Regions from separate parts of the Verrucosispora sp. WMMA2121 genome, predicted to be linked through region 2. Evidence: riboswitches for the same ligand, from Rfam matches in the RefSeq annotation. Region 2 holds a riboswitch; the other holds the start of a gene.
The links. Region 2 has a riboswitch for thiamine pyrophosphate ahead of O7605_RS02860 (ECF transporter S component). Riboswitches for the same ligand answer to the same signal wherever they lie in the genome.

Region 1 (4,408 bases), 700 kb from region 2:
AGTTCCTCGGCGGCGCGCAGCAGCTCCACCCCGTCGGGCAGCAGCGTCCGCTCGTCGCCGATCACCTCCAGCTTGACCCAGTCGGTCTCGAACGCGTCCCGGGCCAGCCGGGCCACCTTCACCGCCTCGCCCGCCGTGTAGCAGCCGGCCGTGTTGGGCAGCAGCCGTACGCCACACCGGTCGAGCAGGTCCAGCAGACCGCCGGAACCGCCGGGCACCGTCTCCACCCGGCGCAACGCCAGGGTGACCAGCTCGGTGCCGGACGCCCGGATCGCCTGTTCCAGTACGTGCAGGTTGGCCGCCCCGCCGGTACCGAGGATCAGCCGGGAGGTGAACCGCACCCCGCCCAGTTCGAAGCCGGTCGACTCGTCCATCCGGTTCACCCGCCCTGGGCGGCGCTGAGCACCTCGACCCGGTCACCGCCGCACAGCACCGTCGCCGGCCAGCCGGTACGCGGCACCACCTCACCGTTGACCGCCACCGCCACCCCACGCTGCTGGCCGGTGACGTCGCGGACCAGGTCGGCCACCGTCAACCCGTCCGGCAGGCTGCGGTCGGCACCGTTCACCGTCAGTTCCATCAGTCGTCCTCCGTCGGGTGCGGGAAAGAGCGAGCGGCCGTCGCGCCCACGACGGCCGACGGGTCGGCGAACCGGTCCGGCCGGAAGGGGGCGAGCAGGGCGTGGGCGCTGCCGTCGCCGGTGATCAAGTCGGTGATCAGGTCCGCGGTGACCGGGGTGAGCACGATTCCGTGCCGGTGATGACCGGCGGCCACCAGCACGTCCGGGTGGCCCGGCATCGGCCCCAGGATCGGGGCGTTGTCCGGCGTGCCGGGGCGCAGCCCCGCCAGCGTCTCCACCAGGTCGTACTCGGCGATCTCGGGCAGCAGGTCGACGGCGGCCCGCAGCAGCCGCAGCACCGCTCCGGCGCAGATGCCCAGGTCGGAGCGCTCCTCGACGGTCGCGCCGACGACCACCTCGCCGCTGTCCCGGGGCACCAGGTAGACATGCTCGCCGTCGGCGTACCCCCGGATCACGTGCCGGAAGCCTGGCGGCCCGCCGTCCGGCGCACGCAACCGCAGCACCTGTCCCTTCACCGGACGGACCGGCAGGCCGGTCAGGGCCGCGACGCCGCAGCCGGCGGCGACCACCGTCACGCCGGCCGTGACGTCGGACAGCCGCCGCACCGGCGCGGCTACCAGCACCGCGCCCGCCCGTTCCGCCGCCAGCCGCAGCGCCGGCACCAGCCGGCGCGGGTCGACCTGGTGGTCGGTGGCGGCGAGTGCGCCGCCGCGCACCCGGGGTGCCAGCGCCGGCTCGCGCTCGCGCAGCTGCGACGGGCGCAGCGGCGTCACCGGCAACCCCAGCCCCTGTTGGTACGCCCAGAGCCGACGTGCCTCGGCGAGGTCGTCGGCGGTCAGCCCGACCATCAGGGTGCCCTCGGTCCGGTAGCCGATGTCGGTGCCGGTCGCCTCGGTCAGTTCGGCGGCGAACCCGGGCCAGCGGCCGGCCGACTCGGTCAGCAGGGCGGTCAGCTCCCGCTCGCCGAAGTACGCCTCGGCGACCGGCGCCAGCATGCCGGCGGCCACGTGCGAGGCACCCGATCCGGGCGCCGGATCGTGCACGACCACCCGTAGCCCGCGCGCCGCGCACCGCCAGGCGACCGCCCACCCGATCGGCCCGCCACCCACGACGGCCACATCGGGCCGGCGCCGCGGCACCGGACCGGTGGTGGCGGGTCGCCCGGTCAACACGTCAGCGCCCGGACCAGCTCGGCGGCGGCGCGGGCGGGATCGCTGGCTCCGGAGAGCGCACCCACCACCGCCACCCCGTACGCGCCGGCGGCCCGTAACTCGGGCACGTCCGCCGCCGTCACCCCGCCGATGGCGATCACCGGCACGTCGACCGCCTCGACCACCGCCCGGACACCGGTCACACCGATCGGCGGTGGCAGCCCCTCCTTGGTGGCGGTGACCCGGCACGGGCCCACGCCCAGATAGCTGGCTCCGGCGGTGACCGCCGCGAGCGCGCTCGCCGGTTCCCGGGCGGTGGCACCCAGCACCGCGGCCGGGCCGAGCACCTTCCGGGCCGCCGCCACGGGCAGATCGTCGGCGCCGACGTGACCACCGGCGGCGTCGGTCCCCAGGGCCACGTGCAGCCGGTCGTTGACCAGGCAGGGCACCTGGTACGGCGCGCAGCGGGCGAGCACCTGCCGGGTCAGCTCGTACGCCTGCCGGTCGGTCGCGGTGTCCTCGACCCGGACCTGCACCACCAGTTCGGTGTGGGCCACCGGTAGCACGGCGCGGAGCACGGCGAGCGGGTCCCGCCCGGGTCGGGTGTCGGTGATCAGATGCAGTCGTCCCAGGGACGGCACGGCAACACTCCTCCCTGCGCCGGCATTACCCGGATCAGGTTCGACGGTCGGGGGCTCTCAGCCCCCCTCTCAGCCCGGTACACCGGGCTCCCGTGGGTTCGTTGGGTGTCACCGTACGTCGTTTCGTCGGCTCCGCCAAGCCCGTCCCGCGCCGCCACCGGCGGCGCGGGCCACCCGGTCAGGCCGACCCGCAACTGCCTCTCGAACGGACTCGCGGCAGCACGGCGGCCGGAAAAAGGCCGGATATACAGCGACTCACACCAATAGAAAATGACCCCGTTACCAAAACGTTACAAGGCTCCACCTTGCTCGAAACTAGATTCACTGACGCAAATTGAAGTGATCGGATCGGCTGAGTCGGCATCCAGACCTCGCTCGTCAGGTATGGGCGGTCGGACCGACGGGAGTGACCACCGTCGTGCACTCCGAACCGTCCCACGGACAGAGGAGATCCTCGTGCCCCGACCCAGTCGGCGGCGAGCCCCGCTCGCCGCAGTGACCGTGGCGCTACTCGCCTTCACACTCATCCTGACCGCCGCACCGGCCCCGATCGCCGATCCCGCCGCCGCGCGGGCCGCCCGTCCCGCCGTCGCCGCGGCGGCGGAGCCCTACGCCGTCCTGGTCTTCTCCAAGACCGCCGGGTTCCGGCACGACTCGATCCCGGCCGGCATCAACGCGATCCAGCAACTCGGCACGGCGAACGGGTTCACCGTCACCACCACCGAGGACAGCGCCGCCTTCACCGACACCAACCTCGCCAGGTTCAAGGCGGTCATCTGGTTGTCCACCACCGGCGACGTGCTCAACGCCAGCCAGCAGGCGGCCTTCGAGCGCTACATCCGCGCCGGTGGCGGGTACGTCGGCGTGCACGCCGCGTCCGACACCGAGTACGACTGGGCCTGGTACGGCCAACTGGTCGGTGCCTACTTCAACAGCCACCCGGCCAACCAGACGGCCACGGTGAAGGTCGAGGACACCACCCACGAGTCGACCCGGCACCTGCCGGAGCGGTGGTCCCGGTTCGACGAGTGGTACAACTTCCGCACCAACCCCCGCGCCCGCCAGGTGCAGGTGCTGGCCTCGCTCGACGAGCGCAGCTACAGCCCGGGCAGCGGCGCGATGGGGCAGGACCACCCGATCGCCTGGTGCCAGAACTTCGACGGTGGACGGTCCTGGTACACCGGGGGCGGGCACACCCAGGAGTCCTTCACCAACGCCGAGTTCCGGCAGCACCTGCTCGGTGGTATCCAGACCGCGGCCGGGGTGGTGCACGCCGACTGCGGTGCCGGCCGAGCCGCCAGCTTCGAGAAGGTGACGCTGGACAGCAACACCAGCAACCCGATGGAGCTGGACATCGCGCCCGACGGCCGGGTCTTCTACATCGAACGCGACGGCCGGGTGCAGATCATCAAGCCGGACACCGGCCAGACCGTCACCGCGCTGCGGCTGAGCGTCTTCGCCGGCAACGAGGACGGCCTGCTGGGCATCCGCCTCGACCCCGACTTCGCCAGCAACGGGTGGGTCTGGCTCTACTACGCCCCCAGCGCGGGCGGTTCCCGCAACAACCTGTCCCGGTTCACCGTCACCGGTGACACGATCAACCCGTCCAGCGAGCGGGTCGTGCTGGAGGTGCCCACGCAGCGCAACACCTGCTGCCACATGGGCGGGACGATGACCTTCGACTCCGCCGGCAACCTGTACCTGGCCACCGGGGACAACACCAACCCCTTCGAATCCGGTGGCTACAGCCCGTTGGACGAGCGCTCCGGCCGGGCGGACTACGACTCGCAGCGCACCGCCGGTAACACCAACGACCTGCGCGGCAAGGTGCTCCGGATCCGGCCGCAGGCCGACGGCACGTACACCATTCCGGCCGGAAACCTCTTCGCACCGGGCACCGCGCGGACCAGGCCGGAGATCTACGCGATGGGCCTGCGCAACCCGTTCCGGATCGGCATCGACCCGGCCACCAACGTGCTCTACGTCGCCGACTACGGCCCGGACGCCACCACCACGAACGCGAACCGGGGCCCGGA
Region 2 (4,408 bases):
CGGCAGCACCGCCAGCTCCACCGCGATCGCGATGGCCGGGGTGACCGGGTCCAGCGTGGTCATCAGCGGAAACGCGAAGAGCATCGCCGCCGCCAGCTTGGCCACCGGATTGCGCCGGGCCAACGGCGCGCCCGGCCGGGCGATCGGCTCCAGGGTGATCATCGCGGCACCGGGTCGGCGTCGGGCGGCGTGAGGGTGAGCGTACGGTCGGCCAGCGCGGCCACGAACTCGGCGTCGTGGGTGACGGCGACCAGGCCGTGGCCGGCGTCGCGCAGGTCGGCGAGGAGGTCCACGAGTTCCCGCCAGGTGCGCCGGTCCTGGCCGAAGGTGGGTTCGTCGCAGATCAGCAGGCGGGGCGCGGTGGCCAGGGCGGTCGCCACACTCAGCCGCCGCGCCTCGCCACCGGAGAGGGTGTACGGGTTGGCGGCGGCGAGTCGGTCCAGCCGCAACCGATCCAGCAACTGCGCCACCCGGTCGTGGACCGTCGGCTCGGGCACCCCGGTCCGCCTCGGCCCCAGGGCCAGTTCGTCGAAGACCGTGCCGGTGACGAACTGGTGCTCGGGATTCTGGAACACCGACCCGATCCGGCGGGTCAGTGCCGGTGCCCGCCACCGGTGCGGCGCGGTCAGCGCGTACACACCGGCCAGTTCCGGGCTCGCCACCAGCCGCCCGGTGCCGGGCCGGAGGAGTCCACCGAGCAGCAGCGCCAGGGTGGACTTCCCGGCGCCGTTGCGACCGAGCACGGCGAGCGCCTCACCGGCGCGTACGGTCAGGTCGGTGGGGGACAGCCGGGGCGGCTGGCCGAGCCGTTCGGCGGTGAGCAGCACCTCACCCGCCGGACCCGCGGCCCGGCGCGGCGGGATCGTGCGGCCGGGCACCCAGACTCCCGCTGCGGCGAGGGCGTCGCCGTGCGCGGCGAAGACCGCCTCCGGCGGGCCGTCGGCGCGGATCCCGCCGCCGGGTTCGAGCACCACCACCCGGTCGACCAGGGGTAGCGCCTCGGCCACCCGGTGTTCGACCAGGATCAGGCTGGTGTCGGCGTCCACCGCCCGGCCGAGCGCGGCGCGGATCAGGGCGGCACCGGACGGGTCGAGGTTGGCGGTGGGTTCGTCCAGCAGCAGCAGACCGGGACGCAGCGCCAGCACGCCGGCCAGGGCGAGGCGCTGCTGTTCACCGCCGGAGAGCGCCGCGGTGGGTCGGTCCCGGTGGTACGGGAAGCCGACCCGGCGCAGCGCCTCGTCGACCCGGTCCCAGATCTGTCCGGTCGGCACGCCCCGGTTCTCCAGCCCGAACGCCACGTCGTCACCGCTGCGAGCCATGACGAGCTGGGACTGCGGATCCTGGAAGACGATGCCGACCCCGTCGCGGGCCTCGCCGACCGGCCGGCCGTCGATCTCGATGGTGCCCTCGTGCTCCCCGGAGTCCTCGGGCAGCAGCCCGGCCAGCGCCGCCAGCAGGGTGCTCTTACCGGCCCCCGACGCCCCGAGCAGCAGCACCTTCTCACCGCGCTCCACCCGCAGATCGACCCCACGCACCGCCCAGCCACGCCTCCCGGCATGCCGCCATCCGAACCCCCGCACCCACACCCCCGCGCCCATCCCTCCCACCCCTCCTTCCTCCCTGTCGATCATGAGGTTGACGGTTGCTGTGGAGACCGAAGTTGCCGCTGACCTCATGATCAACGTGGCCGGGTTCCGAGGTCAGACGAGGGGGCGTTCGCGGGCGGCGGGGAAGCGGTCGAGGACGCCGGTGCGGGTGAGGGCACGGGTGAGGGCGTGGGCGCCGGCACCGGCGATCACGGTGGCGCTGACGACGGTGAGCGCGGCGTAGGGCAGGCGGTAGGTGGCGATGTCGCGTTCGGCGTTCCAGTAGACGAAGTCGAAGATCGCCGCGCTCAGGCCGGTCAGCGCGCCGGCCAGCAGGGCGGCCGGCAGCCGGTACGAGCGGTACCGGAAGGCGGCGAAGGCCAGCTCGGCGCCGAGGCCCTGCATCAGTCCCTGCAACAGGACGATGGTGCCCCACTGGCTACCGAGCAGGGCCGAGATGACCGCCGCCAGCAACTCGCAGTACAGCGAGGCGCCGGGCTTGCGGATGACGAGGCCGCCGAGGACGGCCGGCACCAGCCAGACACCGTAGATGAGCGTCTGTGCCGGCGGGAAGAAGCTGAAGGCGCCCTCGGTGGCGCTCCACACCACGCCCCAGGCCCAGAAGATGACGCCGAAGGCGACCGCGATGACCGACGCCACCACGATGTCGATGGTGCGCCAGCGGTTGCTGTCAGTTGTCTGCACGATGATTGCTCCCAGTCCGGATGCGAACCAGGCAAGACGCACGCTCCGCCCGGCGGCGCCGGACGGTGGCGGGCTGGAGGTGGACCGAACTCCCTGCGCTGGCATTACCCAGATCAGGTACGGAGGGTCTGCGGGCGGACCCGCACTCTCAGCGCTGTGCGCTCCCCTGTCGGAGGTGTTGTCTGTCCCGCCGACGCTAACACCATGGAAGATCCACCGGCAATGTGATCCACCCAGGTCACGACGGGTGTTCGCGTCCGGCTGGTCCGGTCGGCCGGGGACGCGGCTGCGGCCGACCGAATCTGTGACATCCATCGACGTCATCCGCGCCGGACGGTAATCTCAGTCCGCCGATCCGCCACGGCCGAAGGGTGACGGGTGACCACAGACACTGACCGGGCCGTCCCGGGCGAACCGGGCGGTCGGGCCTCGGCCGGGGGCGTCGACACCGGAACCCGCACCCCGGAGCCCGCCGCTGGCGAGCCGCCCCGGCGCTGGCTCGGCGACCGGATCGGCTCGGTGGAGGTCCTGGCGGCGCTGCTGATCCTCCTGATCATCTTTCGGGAGCCGATCGCCGCCGCCCTGGACGATCCCCGCATCCAGACCTGGACCACTGTCTTCGTCTCGATCATGGTGCAGGCGGTGCCGTTCCTGGTCTTCGGCGTGCTGCTCTCCGCGGTGATCGCGGTCTTCGTACCCCGATCCTTCTGGGCGAGGGCGCTGCCCCGGCACCCGGCACTGGCGGTACCGGCGGCCAGCGCGGCCGGGGTGGTGCTGCCGGGCTGCGAGTGCGGCTCGGTGCCGATCGCCGGGTCACTGATCCGGCGCGGTGTCACGCCGGCCGCCGCGCTGGCGTTCCTGCTCGCCGCCCCGGCCGTCAATCCGATCGTGCTCACCGCCACCGCGGTGGCCTTCCCGAACAACCCCGAGATGGTGCTCGCCCGGGGCGTCGCCAGCCTGATCGTCGCCATGATCATGGGTTGGCTCTGGCTGCGGCTCGGGCGTACCGAATGGATCAGGATGCCGCGTCGTCCGGAACTGGACGACGCGTCCCGGGGCCGGGCCTTCTGGGCCGCGGTACGCCACGACGTGACGCACGCCGGTGGTTTCCTGGTGCTCGGCGCGATGGCCGCCGCCAGCATCAACGTGCTGGTGCCGGAGCGGTGGTTGCAGACCCTGGCCGACAACGCGTGGCTGTCGATCCTGGCGCTGGCGTTGCTCGCCGTGCTGCTCTCGCTCTGCTCGGAGGCCGACGCCTTCGTCGCGGCCTCGCTGTCCCAGTTCTCGCTCACGTCCCGACTGGTCTTTCTGGTGGTGGGGCCGATGGTCGATCTCAAGCTGATCTCGATGCAGGCCGGTGTGTTCGGTCGACGCTTCGCCTTCCGGTTCGCACCGACCACCTTCGTGGTGGCCCTGCTGGTCGCCGCCGGCGCCGGGGCGGTGCTGCTGTGAACCGGCAGGCGCAGGCGGTGATCCTGCTGCTGCTCGGCGGCGCGGTGATCCGGGCCAGCGTCACCGACCTCTACCTGCGCTACGTCAAGGAAGGGCTGCGCCCCTTCCTGATCGCCGCCGGCCTGCTGCTGGTCGCCGGGGCGATCATGACCCTCTGGTACGAGCTGCGCCCCGCGGCCCCCCGCGCGCTGGCCCCGGCCGGCGAACCCGGCGGCGCTCCCGCCGGTGGCGACGGTGCCGCTGTCGGCGGCAGTGTCCCAGCCGGCGGCAGCGTCGACGGCAGTGTCCCGGCCGGCGGCGGCGTCGACGTCCCGGACGTCGACGCTGGCGGTCCGGCGAGCGGGCCTGCCGACGGGCACGACGGGCACGGGCATGCCCATCACGAGCCACGGGTCGGATGGCTGCTGATCCTGCCCGTGCTCGGCCTGCTGCTGGTCGCCCCGCCGGCCCTCGGCTCGTACGCGGCGGGCCAGGCCGGCACCGCGCTGAGCAGCCAACAGCAGTCGGACTACCCGCCGTTGCCGGAGGGCGACCCGGTGCAGGTCAGCGTCCTGGACTACGCCTCGCGGGCGCTGTTCGACCGAGGCACGTCGATCGGCGACCGGCGGGTGCAGCTCACCGGCTTCATCGTCACCGGCGCGGACCGCCAGCCGATCCTGGCCCGG

Region 1: another riboswitch for thiamine pyrophosphate. It lies ahead of O7605_RS06145 (thiamine phosphate synthase); the one in region 2 lies ahead of O7605_RS02860 (ECF transporter S component).

What each region holds. Positions count from the first base shown of each region.
Region 1 is NZ_JAPZBH010000004.1:1,185,314-1,189,721, forward strand. Features, by position in the region: gene O7605_RS06130 (thiazole synthase) at 1-374, opposite strand, end outside; gene thiS (sulfur carrier protein ThiS) at 380-580, opposite strand; gene thiO (glycine oxidase ThiO) at 580-1,752, opposite strand; gene O7605_RS06145 (thiamine phosphate synthase) at 1,746-2,372, opposite strand; TPP riboswitch at 2,367-2,476, opposite strand; gene O7605_RS06150 (ThuA domain-containing protein) at 2,829-4,408, shown strand, end outside.
Region 2 is NZ_JAPZBH010000004.1:485,007-489,414, reverse strand. Features, by position in the region: gene O7605_RS02870 (energy-coupling factor transporter transmembrane component T family protein) at 1-162, opposite strand, end outside; gene O7605_RS02865 (ABC transporter ATP-binding protein) at 159-1,598, opposite strand; gene O7605_RS02860 (ECF transporter S component) at 1,701-2,291, opposite strand; TPP riboswitch at 2,364-2,469, opposite strand; gene O7605_RS02855 (permease) at 2,802-3,743, shown strand; gene O7605_RS02850 (TIGR03943 family putative permease subunit) at 3,740-4,408, shown strand, end outside.